One region of the Dehalogenimonas etheniformans genome, then DNA from elsewhere that is predicted to be linked to it. Evidence: a T-box and tRNA genes for the amino acid it is inferred to sense, from the RefSeq annotation. Region 1 holds a T-box; the other regions hold tRNA genes.

Evidence for each region. A T-box is a leader RNA that pairs with one kind of tRNA and senses whether it is charged. The one in region 1 lies ahead of ileS (isoleucine--tRNA ligase), so its partner is inferred to be a tRNA-Ile.
Region 2: it encodes a tRNA-Ile, which carries the amino acid that the T-box ahead of ileS (isoleucine--tRNA ligase) is inferred to sense. The anticodon was not compared.
Region 3: it encodes a tRNA-Ile, which carries the amino acid that the T-box ahead of ileS (isoleucine--tRNA ligase) is inferred to sense. The anticodon was not compared.

What each region holds. Positions count from the first base shown of each region.
Region 1 covers NZ_CP058566.2:1,015,290-1,019,554, forward strand. The annotation lists gene ileS (isoleucine--tRNA ligase) at 1-2,085, opposite strand, end outside; T-box leader at 2,118-2,357, opposite strand; gene jag (RNA-binding cell elongation regulator Jag/EloR) at 2,444-3,133, opposite strand; gene HX448_RS05160 (YidC/Oxa1 family membrane protein insertase) at 3,021-3,974, opposite strand; gene HX448_RS05165 (outer membrane protein assembly factor BamB family protein) at 3,987-4,265, opposite strand, start outside.
Region 2 covers NZ_CP058566.2:259,376-263,640, reverse strand. The annotation lists gene HX448_RS01430 (sensor histidine kinase) at 1-27, opposite strand, end outside; gene HX448_RS01425 (reductive dehalogenase) at 339-1,889, opposite strand; tRNA gene HX448_RS01420 (tRNA-Ile) at 2,463-2,539, opposite strand; rRNA gene HX448_RS01415 (16S ribosomal RNA) at 2,729-4,227, opposite strand.
Region 3 covers NZ_CP058566.2:880,604-884,868, reverse strand. The annotation lists gene thrS (threonine--tRNA ligase) at 85-1,800, shown strand; gene HX448_RS04475 (FmdB family zinc ribbon protein) at 1,870-2,544, shown strand; tRNA gene HX448_RS04470 (tRNA-Ile) at 2,553-2,628, shown strand; gene hflX (GTPase HflX) at 2,676-3,863, shown strand; gene HX448_RS04460 (LL-diaminopimelate aminotransferase) at 4,075-4,265, opposite strand, start outside.

The sequences.
Region 1 (4,265 bases):
ATAATTGTCGATATTGGCGTAAAGGACGAAAAATGAGTAAGTGTTCCAGAGCGTGGACATGAAGGCCCGGGTGACTTCGCCGACGAGCTTCTCTGAAAAGCGGCGGGTATTACCAGCCGGTGAAGCTGTAAACAGGTACCAGCGAACGGCATCCGCACCGTGCTTTGAAATCACGGTTTCGGGCAGTACCACGTTACCCCGCGTCTTGCTCATTTTCTCGCCTTTTTCATCAAGGATGAGGCCGAGAGAAATGCAGTTTTTGAAGCATGGCTGATCGAACAATAAAGTCGCCAGGGCATGGAGGCTGTAGAACCAGCCCCGCGTTTGATCGATGCCCTCGCAGATGTAGTCAGCCGGGAACCTGCCGTCATTGAAGATCTTCAGGCTGCCAGCTTCAAACGGGTAATTATACTGGGCTACCGGCATCGCGCCGGAATCAAACCAACAGTCGATGACGTCGGTGACCCGTTTCATCCTCCCGCCGCATTGCGGGCAATCGTAGGTGAGTTCATCAACGTATGGCCGGTGCAAATCCAACGGCTCTTTAAAACCTGAAAAGCCGGGTTTGGATTTCAGGTCGTCCATCCCGCCGATGCAATCGGCTGCCTGGCACGTCTCACATTTCCACACCGGGACAGGCGTTCCCCAATACCTTTCCCTAGAGAAGGCCCAATCTACGTTGTTCTGCAGCCAGTCGCCGAAACGCCCGCGCTTGATATGCTCGGGATACCAGTTAATCTTTTCATTGCCGTCGATGAGCTCAGCTTTACGGGCTGTGGTCCTGATATACCAGCTCTGCTTGGCAAAATACAACAGCGGCGTGCCGCAGCGCCAGCAGAATGGGTAGGTGTGGTGGATCTTCTCTGCTTTCTGAACGAGCCCCTGTTCTTTAAGGGCGTGGGTGATCAACGGATCAGCGGCTTTTACGAATTTGCCCGAACCCGGGTAAGAACCAGTGATTTTACCCTGAAGATCGACGTGATGGATGAAGTATAGGCCATATTTTTTGCCGGACTCGTAGTCGACCTCGCCATAGGCCGGGGCGGTGTGGACGATGCCGGTCCCGTCTTCCATGGAGACGTAATCAGTCGCAATGATGGGATATTCAAGTGAAGTCTTTTCTACTGGCACTATTCCGGCTTCGGTCAATCTGTTCACCGGGACACCGAACTCAAACGGATCGAACAACGGGCGGTATTTAAGCGCCAATAAACTCTCACTAGTGAACCTGCCGACCTTGTGTGCGGCCTGTAAGCCGTTGGGTTCGAGACGCTCGGAGGCAACGACTAGGTATTCCTCCCCCAGATCGAGGATGCTGTATTCAGCGCCGCCGCAAACGGCGAGCGCCGTATTTGCCGGAAGCGTCCAGGGAGTGGTCGTCCAGGCCAAGAGGAAAAGTGGTTTATCCCGGAATGCCGCCATCGAGCCATTAAGCGTATGGGGTTCAATTTTAAATTTGATGTAGACCGATGGGTCCTCGATGTGTTCTTCGTAGCCTAGAGCTACCTCATGCGATGAGAGCGATGTGCCACACCTTGGGCAATGCGGCGTAACTTTGTGCCCCTGATAGACCAAACCTTTATCCCATAGCTGTTTTACCACCCACCACCCGGTTTCTATGTAGCTATTATTCATCGTTATATAGGCATGATCGAGGTCAACCCAATAACCTATACGTTCGGTAAGCTTGTTCCAATCTTCAACGTATTTAAAGACGCTTTCACGGCATTTTCTGTTGAATTCGGCTATGCCGTAGCGTTCTATGTCAGTCTTGCTCTTGAAACCGAGCGCTTTCTCAACCTCGAGTTCAACAGGTAAGCCGTGAGTATCCCAACCGCCAATGCGGGGCGCATAAAAACCTTTCATCACCTTGTAACGTGGGATAATATCTTTAAATACCCGGGACAAAACATGATGAATGCCTGGCTTGCCGTTGGCGGTCGGCGGCCCTTCATACAGGGTGAACCGTTTTCCGCCCCGGCGATTTTCGATCGAGCGTTTGAAAACATTTTTTTCAGCCCAGAGCTTCAGGATTTTTTCTTCCATTTCCGGAAAACTGACTCTGCTGCTTACAGGTTGAAACATATATTCCCTTTCAAAAACGAAAATCCCGTCCACTAAGGGACGGGAAACACCCGCGGTACCACCCTATTTCCCCGACGAATCGGAGCGCTTTTTCGGGCACCAACATGCCCTGCCGGGATAACGGCCGTCTGCCGTCCGTGATTACTTGCCGCTAACGGCTTTCATCTGAAAGCTCAGGAGTGATTTTCGGTCGGTTTTTCCCGCCTGCTCGCACCGTACCAGGCTCGCTTATAGATTTAGACCAGCTTACTCGTCTCCGTCAACGCTGTTAAAGGAAGGATAACACAGGCTTCAATGTTATGGCAACTACCCCAAATAAAAAACTCGTGGCTTTTTAGGCCGCGAGTTTTCAAGATCATTATTTGAATGATTCGTCTTTGGGGACAACCACCACCTTGCGTTCATCCCCGACACCCACACTTTGGGTGGCTACATCCGGGTCATTGGCAAGTACAAGGTGGACGATGCGCCGTTCGAAAGCCGGCATCGGATCAAGGGCGAAAGGCATATGGCGGCGCCTGACCTGTTCCGCGGTACGCCGGGCCAAAACCTCTAGTGCTTTGAAGCGGCGCTGCCGGTAACCATTCACATCAACGACGATCGGCAGGAAATCACCGACTTTCTGGGCAACCAGTATGCGCACCAGGTACTGGAAATTGGCTAACGTCTGCCCATGACGTCCGATTAAAAGTCCCAGGTCATCACCGAGAACGTCGAATACCATTCCGGATTCGTTGCCGCTGTCTTCGGTCACCATGGCGTCAGGAAGATATTCAACCCCGGCATCCAGGTCCATGCGATCAACAAGGTCCTGGATAACCTGTGTGGTAACTTCTACGGCATCAGCCGCCCTGGTCCCTATGCCAGTAAAAGGTTGTTCTTCAACGCGGGCGATTACCTTGGCTTCACCCGTTCCCATGCCGAACAGTCCCTGGCTACCTTCGCTTACGACGTCGATCTCCGCCTCGTCCCGGCTGACCTTTAGTTTGGCCAGGGCGCGGTTGATTGCTTCCTCCACCGTCCGCCCGGTTGCTTCTACTTCCTTCATTGACTATCTCCTCAGCCTGCTCAACAACAACCTTGGGGGCGGGTTGGGCGGGCGATTTTTCAGCTTTGGTCACCCTTGATTGATACGATGGTTTCTGGCCGAACCTAGCCACGATACCTTGGAGCCACGGCTTAAGTTCACCCGGGCCGGTGGCGACAAATTGCACCACAATCCTGAGTATGCTTGACGCCAACCAGTACAACGCTAGGCCGGCGGGGAAGGTGATTGAGATAAAAACAAACATCGCGGGCATCATGAAGAGCATCAACTGGCTCTGAGCGGCCGCCTTAGGGTCTGTCGCTGGCGGTGTCGTCATCTTCTGTTGAATGAACATGGCGGCCCCGACAAGCAGTGCGAGAAGGTAATCTGGATTGGCTAGGTCAATCCAGAGGAATTTACTGCTCAGCGGCAGGACATTATAAACGACCTGCCAGTTATAAAGATGGCCTGAAAGATTTAGAAAATCTTCCGGAGTGACAGCCAATACACGGATAATAGCCTGATACAAAGCCAGCCATATCGGGAACTGGATCAATGTCGGCACAAGGCAGCCTGTGGCGCTGGCCCCGGATTCCCGCATCAGCGCCATCTGCTCCTGAGCAAGACGCTGCCGGTCCTTTGCATATTTTTTCTGCAGGGCTTGCAGCTTGGGCTGCAGTACCTGCATCGCCTTGGCGGCTTTCATCTGCTTGATGGTCAGGGGATACATCAAACCGAAGATTACGGCGGTAAGGACGATAACGGTCAAGCCAAAATTGTGGAACAGGATGCTTGACAGCCAGACCATGCTGTTGATCAGCGGGTCCAGGATGATTACATTCCAGATATCACCGATACTCACGCAATTTCCCCTTTATTGAACGCGATATTGCCAGAGCGCAGTCCCGGCGACCGCATTGAGCGCGTAGATTGTCTCGTTGGTTTGACTGTGAAGATACACGATCTCTCCGGCCGAGGTGATCGGGGCGCGGATCGTAGTTTGGAGATCGCTGATCTGCTTTACCTGGTTGGATGCCGTGGCAATGGCGCTCACCTTGCCTGTTTCGGTGGAAACCACCACCTGATCGCTGGCGAGCGCTGGTGACGAGGCGATCGAACTGCCAAGATCAACTGAGGCCACTTGAGCGCCGGT
Region 2 (4,265 bases), 760 kb from region 1:
CAGAATAGGAAATCTGATCTTCGTCATAAGTTCGGATATTGTCTCATCATGCATTTCAATCTAACAGTCCATTTTTAGATTTAACTGAGAACTGATGTTGGCCTGTTAGACAGCCATATATAATACTACGGGGTCGTAAAAAAGAATCGTCCTAAAGTATTAATCACCATTGGACTTTATACTGATATTGGGAAACTCAAGCCTCGTATCGGTTAAGTGGAAGTAGATTTAGGTTTGTCTGATCATTGATCTTCGATAAAGTGGCACACGGGGAAGAATTTTAAGGATCTTCCCCGTGTGCTTGAAAGAACCGCTTGGTCTAACAGATTCTAGAAAGCTTAATTGAAGCCACCATCGGTTACCCCTACAGATGTGTCGAACGCGTAAGCTGGTAACGACATATCCCACCACTTACCCCAATCCTCTTCGGGTGTTAATCCGAGACCGAACGTCGGATGCATGTTCGACATGAAGCCGTTAAACAACCCAGTTGTGGCAACAGTGGCTCTAACAAATTGGTGGATACTTGCTGCGTTATCCGTGTTAAAGGTACAAACGCCGTGACAACTGCCGCAACTATCTAAAAAGCCGAACTCCCGGCAGGCGACTACATCTGTCCAGAACGATTTTCTTCCCGGACATGAATAGGCTGGTGACAAGGTAGGGGCTTTTTTACTTGGAGTAATTTCCCAAGTAGGCTGATTATCTTGGGAAATTGCCTGACTGGGGCACGCATCGGCACAGACCTTACATGTTTGGCAAAAACGCCACATTCCAGCGTCGATCGGTGGTGTGGGAGTTAAGGGTAAATCGGTTAAGAAGCTAAAATATCCAGCCGTCGGTCCGTAGTCTGGATTAACGGCGACATTATTGTTTCTGGCCATTTCAGCCATTCCATCCAGAATCGCTCCTGCCATCGAGGGGATAGGGCCATATGCTCTTGTCGGGTACCCAAGTCCTTCGTATCCAATTCCTCGGAGGAATCCTTGAATTTTAGTTTGCCAAACCGATTGAAGACTGTACCTAGCACCGTTGGCTGCGACTCTCAGCACGCCCCGGCCTTGGCGGAACATCTGGCGGCTTTGAGGCTGAACGACGGTCACGACCCAGTATTGTTTTTTATCCGGAATAACGAGCTTTTCCTTTGTCTCATAAGCCCAATCGACATCTTCGAACACGTAGGGTCTGGAATCAATTGCCTTAATTGGGACAGCAGGATCGATGTATGCCATGTTCATTGAAGCTGCGCCACCGTCATACAGCTGTGTTAATTTTGACTTTATGTTGCCGCTATATTCACAAACACCAAAAGCCGGAGCTCCATAGAAACGTAACGCAGCACGTATTATGCGCATGTTTTGTTCAGGGGTACCTTCCCACTTTGGTAAGCCTTGATCGCTGGGTCTTTTTATGGTTGTTTGACCTACGAAGCTTTTACCGCCTCCCCAACCTTGGCTCGTCCCTGCCGCCTGATAATAGTTTTGGGAGTTATTGTAAAGTCCCGAACTACCACTTAATGATGTAGAAATCAAATCACAGCCAGGCGCGTTTTCGGCTAATCTTTTAGCCTTCAATTGATTCCCCTGGCCAACAACTTCTTTAACTTTGGACGCACCACCAATATATCGTGCAAATGACGAGTAATACCACATAGTTTCACGGACACTGTGACGCTGCATCATTGACCAGTCAATCTCGACCGTGGGATCATCAAATGCTCGTTCTTTTACCCACCAGGCACGCTTCACCGACGGGTTGGACGATGCTGCCTCATCAAGATCATGAAATATCGGTGCGGACAGTGTCATCGCCCCGCCAATTCCCGCGCCAGTCAATCCAATTCCTTTCATGAAATCACGGCGACTTACTGTGTTGTGAAAAATAGACATGGATGCTTTCCTCCTTCAATTCTTTATAAGGATTATGGCATCCAGATGTTTCAATTAGCCTAACAATATGTGTTTGTCCGTTACAGTGTTTTTATTAACGATTAAGGATAATTAATCTGGCTTTCAATATACTCACCCGATGCCAGCCTCAAATGTTTTCCGCACCCATTCAACTCTCTAGCAATAAAGTATCAGCTTCGGTCCGAGATCGATGCTCGCGAGCCCTGTCTGAGTTAAGCCAGTCTAACAAATGCCTCATTTTTCCGTCGCAGTCCGGCGCTATGAGGAGAACAATGCTTATTAGAAACATGGAGGCTTCAAAAACCTCTCTGTTTCACCAGTTGTAAGCCAGTACAAAAGCTCCCGCGGTTCAGAGAGAGTTTTCCTCTCCCCCGTCTCCCCATCCGAGTCATAATCTCTGCTTTTGTTACTTGTGACGCCTGGCGAGGAAAAACTTCACCGATGAATTCGAATACGAAATATAGAAGAGGCAGATGAGAATCTCATCTGCCTCTTCTATTAACAGTCTAACTCAAGAAATACTTCACATTTTAAGTGTGGAGTAGTCTTTAATGGTGGGCCATCTTGGTCTCGAACCAAGGACCTCGGTCTTATCAGGACCGCGCTCTAACCAGCTGAGCTAATGGCCCGGGGGTGAAACAAGCGAAGGTAATTCTAACCCACGATGCGCGTTAAAATCAAGCGCCGGGGTTAAATCGTCTTAAAACAATTTCACCTTAACCTCTGGATAGCGGAAGGAAAAATAGGCCAATCAAACCCCGGCTTGCGCCGGAGACCGACCTAGGAGTGTTCCCGATAAATCGGGAAAGGCTCCCTAGAAAGGAGGTGATCCAGCCGCAGCTTCCGCTACGGCTACCTTGTTACGACTTCGTCCCAATCACCAGTCCCACCTTGGGCGACTGCCCCCCTTGCGGGTTAGCCTATCGACTTCAGGTGTTACCAGCTTTCATGACGTGACGGGCGGTGTGTACAAGGCCCGAGAACGTATTCAACGCGCTATGCTGACACGCGTTTACTAGCAACTCCGACTTCACGCAGGCGGGTTTCAGCCTGCGATCCGAACTGAGGACGGTTTTGGAGATTAGCTCCCGGTCGCCCGGTGGCAACCCATTGTACCGTCCATTGTAGCGTGTGTGTAGCCCAGGGCATAAAGGCCATGCTGACTTGACGTCATCCCCACCTTCCTCCCCGTTTTGCGAGGCAGTATCGCCAGAGAATATAACTGGCAATAAGGGTTGCGCTCGTTGCAGGACTTAACCATACATCTCACGACACGAGCTGACGACAGCCATGCAGCACCTGTGATAGCTCCTGATTTAACAGGTCATTCCCTTTTCAGTTCATTACTTCTAACATGTCAAGCCCTGGTGAGGTTCTTCGTGTAGCATCGAATTAAACCACACGCTCCGCTGCTTGTGCGGGCCCCCGTCAATTCCTTTGAGTTTTAGTCTTGCGACCGTACTCCCCAGGCGGGGTACTTAAAGCGTTAGCTTCGGCACAGAAAGGGTCGATACTCCCTATACCTAGTACCCATAGTTTAAGGCGTGGACTACCAGGGTATCTAATCCTGTTCGCTCCCCACGCTTTCGGGCCTCAGTGTCAGTTTCAGCCTGGAAAATCGCCTTCGCCTCTGGTGTTCCTCCCGATATCTACGCATTTCACCACTACACCGGGAATTCCATTTTCCCCTGCTGTACTCAAGTCCAACAGTATCGGATGACCCCTCCCAGTTAAGCCAGGAGATTTCACATCCGACTTGAAAGACCACCTACGCCCACTTTACGCCCAATAAATCCGGATAACGCTCGCCTCCTACGTATTACCGCGGCTGCTGGCACGTAGTTAGCCGAGACTTATTCCTCAGGTACCGTCATTATTCTTCCCTGAGAAAAGAGGTTTACAACCCGAAGGCCTTCATCCCTCACGCGGCGTCGCTGGGTCAGGCTTTCGCCCATTGCCCAAGATTCCTTGCTGCTGCCTCCCGTAGGAGTCTGGGCCGTGTCTCAGTCCCAGTGTGGCTGACCATCCTCTCAGACCAGCTACCGATCCCAGCCTTGGTGGGCCGTTACCTCACCAACTAGCTAATCGGAATCAGGCCCCTCTTCAAGCACCTTGCGGTTTTAGTGATCCTTCTTATGAAAGAGCACCACATGCGGTATTAGCACTTCTTTCGAAGTGTTATCCCCCACTTAAAGGCAGGTTACCTAACTATTACTCACCCGTTTGCCACTGTCTATCTTGCGATAAACCGTACGACTTGCATGCATAAGGCGCGCCGCTAGCGTTCATCCTGAGCCAGGATCAAACTCTCCAGGCTATTTAAACGAATTTACGCTGCAATAAAATTGGCTTTTC
Region 3 (4,265 bases), 130 kb from region 1:
CCAAGGGCGTTATAATTGCCGAATTCTACAAGAACATTATGAGGTGATACCTTGGCAAACGAACAAATAAATCCCCAGCTCGCGATGATGCGTCATTCCGCCGCTCATGTGTTAGCGCAGGCGGTAATTGCGCTTTTCCCAGGGGCGAAACTGGGGATAGGTCCTTCGATAGAGACCGGTTTCTATTATGATTTCGAACTTCCTCGGGCGCTGGTGCCTGAAGACCTGCCCTTGATAGAGGCGAAAATGGGCGAGATCATAAAGCAGAATTTGCCTTTCGTCAAAGAAACGGCCTCTAGAGCTGAGGCAGAGAGCACCTTCGCCCAACAGCCGTATAAGCTGGAAATCCTCGCTGATCTACCCGAAGGGGAGGATATCACGCTTTATCGCGACGGCGATTTTGTCGACCTTTGTCGTGGACCTCACGTATCTCATACAGCTCGGATAAAAGCTTTTAAGCTGTTGTCTATTGCCGGGGCTTACTGGCGGGGTGACGAGAAACGTCCGATGCTCCAGCGTATATATGGGACAGCCTTCCCGACCAAGGTGGAACTTGAAGAATATCTGAAAAAGTTGGAAGAGCTTGAAGCCAGGGATCATCGCCGGATAAATAAACAACTTAATTTGTTTGCCACACCTGATGAAATCGGCGGAGGGCTGATCATTTATGGACCGAAGGCGGGGAGAATTCGTACCACCATTGAAGAATTCTGGCGCAAAGAACACTACAACGCAGGCTACGAAATTCTCTATAGTCCCCACATCGGCCGCAGCACTCTTTGGGAGATTTCAGGCCACCTGGCAAACTATAAAGATATCATGTATTCACCCATGGACATTGACGGGCAGGATTACTACGTCAAGCCGATGAACTGCCCGTTTCACATCCTGTATTACAAATCTCAGATGCGCTCATACCGGGATCTTCCCCTTCGATGGTGTGAACTGGGGACGGTTTATCGCTATGAGCGCAGCGGCGTTCTGACCGGATTGCTTCGAGTCCGCGGGTTTACTCAAGATGATGCCCATATCTTCTGCACTCCCGAACAGATCGAAAATGAGATCGCGGAAGTCATCCGTTTCTCTTTCCATATGTGGCAGACGTTTGGTTTCAAGGACTATCAACTCTATCTGGCGACGCGGCCCGAGAAAGCTATCGGGACTGAAGAGCAGTGGCAAAAAGCTGCTGATGTCCTGAGACGCGTCATGGACGCTCAGGGTCTGACCTATAAGGTGGATGAGGGCGGAGGGGCTTTCTATGGACCTAAGATCGATCTCAAGGTGCGTGATGCGCTCGGCCGCGAATGGCAGATGACCACCATACAATTCGATTTCAATCTTCCGGAACGTTTCAAGATGGTATACGTCGGCGCCGATGGCCAGGAACACCGGCCGTATATGGTACACCGTGCGTTGCTAGGGTCCTGGGAACGGTTCTTCGGCCTTTTGATTGAGCACTATGCCGGCGCCTTCCCGTTGTGGCTGCACCCCGTGCAGGTTGCCGTTTTGCCAATCTCTGATAGGCATCTTGAATATGCCCTTAAAATTTACTCAGACCTTAAAGCGGCGGGATTCAGGATGTCGTTCGACGATCGGTCGGAGACCATTAACCAGAAAATCCGGCAATCCCAACTCGATAAAGTACCATGCATGCTGGTAATAGGGGATAAGGAACTACAGGCCAACACCGTGGCTGTGAGGTTAAGGACCGGGGAACAAAAATTCGGCATCACATTCCCACAGTTGGTGGAAGCGTTAAATACCGCCGTCAGAGATCGCTTGGTAAATTTGGCTTTGTAACTTGCTGAAAAAGGTTCGGGAGTGATACAATTTAACGTAAAGTAATCAAATTCTTTTTGGGGGGTTTTCATGCCAATTTATGAATATATCTGCCCTAAGTGCCGAAATACGTTCGAGTTGAGGAGACCGTTCAGCGAGTGCGACGCTATCACGAATTGTCCTTCATGTAATGCCGAATGCGATCGTATTCTCTCTGCTGCGTTCTCCCAGGTTATGGCCACGCCGCGGGACAGCTACTTGCTGACTCAGGATAAGGCCAAAGAAAAGATGTGGCAGTCGCAACGGCGAGCTGAAGACGATAAGATCAAAGATCCCGATCCTTTGAAACGGTGGCGCGAGGAGCGGCAGCAGGCCTGCGGTCGCGGTCCTGAAGCCTGGGTTGAATGGGCTAAGGAAGAACTCGTCAAGCAGGAAAAAGAAAAAGATGAAAAGACAATGAAGGAGACCGCTGAAAAGGATTACGCCAATTGGGCTCGTAAATCCACCACGGTTGATCCTAAAGAAAAAGAACGCTACTGGGCTCTTGGCGAACTCCAGAAAATGGAAGCTGAAGAGCAGGCACGCCAGGAAAAGATGAAATGGAACCCAGACACCGAATCCTGGGAAGAGGAAAAACCTGGGTTTGATTATCCACCGGTGATAAAACCGACAGGACAAAAAAAGGAGAGCCGTTTCGACCGTAAGAAGGTGGAACGCAGCGAAGAATCCGAAGACGAGATACCCGAGGGCGAACAATACCTCTAAACGCCACCGGGCTCGTAGCTCAGTGGTTAGAGCGGGCGGCTCATAACCGCTTGGTCGCAGGTTCGAAACCTGCCGAGCCCACCATATTCTGTACCTAAAGCCGGGGGACTGCTGAGTTCCCCGGCTTCTTTTTGAACATCTTTATCAGGAGATTCGAAAAGATCCCAAAATCAATTATCAATACTTCTACTGGACCCGAACGGGTGATCCTAATTGCGGTTGACACCGGCGGCGTTTCGGATTGGACGGCTGAAGAATCCCTTTCTGAACTGGCGCAACTGGTAAAAACAGCAGGAGGTGTCGTGGTAGGGCGTCTCCTGCAACGTTTACCGCAGCCCCAAAAGATGTCTTATCTGGGAAAAGGGAAGCTCGAGGAGTTGATTGAAACTAGACATACCTGCCAGTATGACACTGCCGTTTTTGATGATGAACTCACACCGTTACAGCAAAGAACGCTCGAAGAAGCCCTGAAAGTCAAGGTCATCGATCGCGTAGCGTTGATCCTCGACATCTTCGCTCGCCACGCCAGAACCCGTGAAGGCAAGCTCCAGGTAGAACTTGCACAGATGCAATATCTGCTGCCGCGTCTGGCTGGTCAATGGAGTCATTTGGAGAGGCTTGGCGGCGGTATTGGAACACGCGGCCCCGGCGAATCGCAACTCGAGACGGACAAACGGATTCTCCAACGGAAAATCAGCCTTTTGGAGTCCAAACTCGACGATGTAAGCCGACAAAGAGATCTTTATCGGCAAAAGAGAAAAAGAGAAGGGATTCCTGTTGCCGCCCTGGTGGGTTATACCAACAGCGGCAAAAGCAGCCTGTTGCGTGCTATGACCAAAGCTGAAGTCCTAGTAGAGGATAAATTGTTTGCAACATTGGATCCGACCACCAGGCGCATGGCATTGCCGGATAATCGTCAGGTTTTAGTAACCGACACCGTTGGATTTATCAAGAAACTTCCTCCAACGATTGTGAAAGCTTTCCGGGCGACCCTGGAAGAACTCTCAGATGCTTCCCTTTTAATTCATGTAATTGACATAACGTCTCCCAACGCGGTAGGGCAGTGTCAAACGGTTGAGAAAATCCTCAGAGAACTGGAACTTAACGAAAAACCACGGATCACCGTATTTAACAAGATTGATTTATTGCCGGATGTTACTTCTTGTAGGGACGAGGCCAGCGTTCTGAATAGACTGAAGGAAAATGACGGGATTCAGCCATCTTGTGCGGTGTTTACCTCGGCGACAAAGCGATGGGGATTGAAAGATCTTACGGAAACCATCGGACGCTTATTGACCAATCAGACTTCTACCGCTTAGCGACAGCGTGTTGATAGGATCGCTCCATGATCTATCGATATTTCACCCGACGGTGTCATCCGGATTTTGATTGGTTACCTTTGGCAGAACGAGAATAGCCTCGTAGGGACGAGTTTTTTACGTTTAATTGGTTCGCACTATATATATTATGGTAATATCGACGTATCAGTAAGCAGTTGACATAACTATAGTGTCAAAATGGCAATCAGCTTTAACGGGATTTGCTGCGGCCTACGGTACCTCTCCAGGCTGAGAGCTTTGACAATCCCTTTACCAGACTTGCATCGGACAAGGTCAGCGACAACCTGACGTAACCTTCGCCCTCGGCGCCGTAACCGGTCCCTGGGGTCACCACAACGCCAACCTGGTCTAGAAGTTCTGTGGCAAAACTGGCTGAGGTGA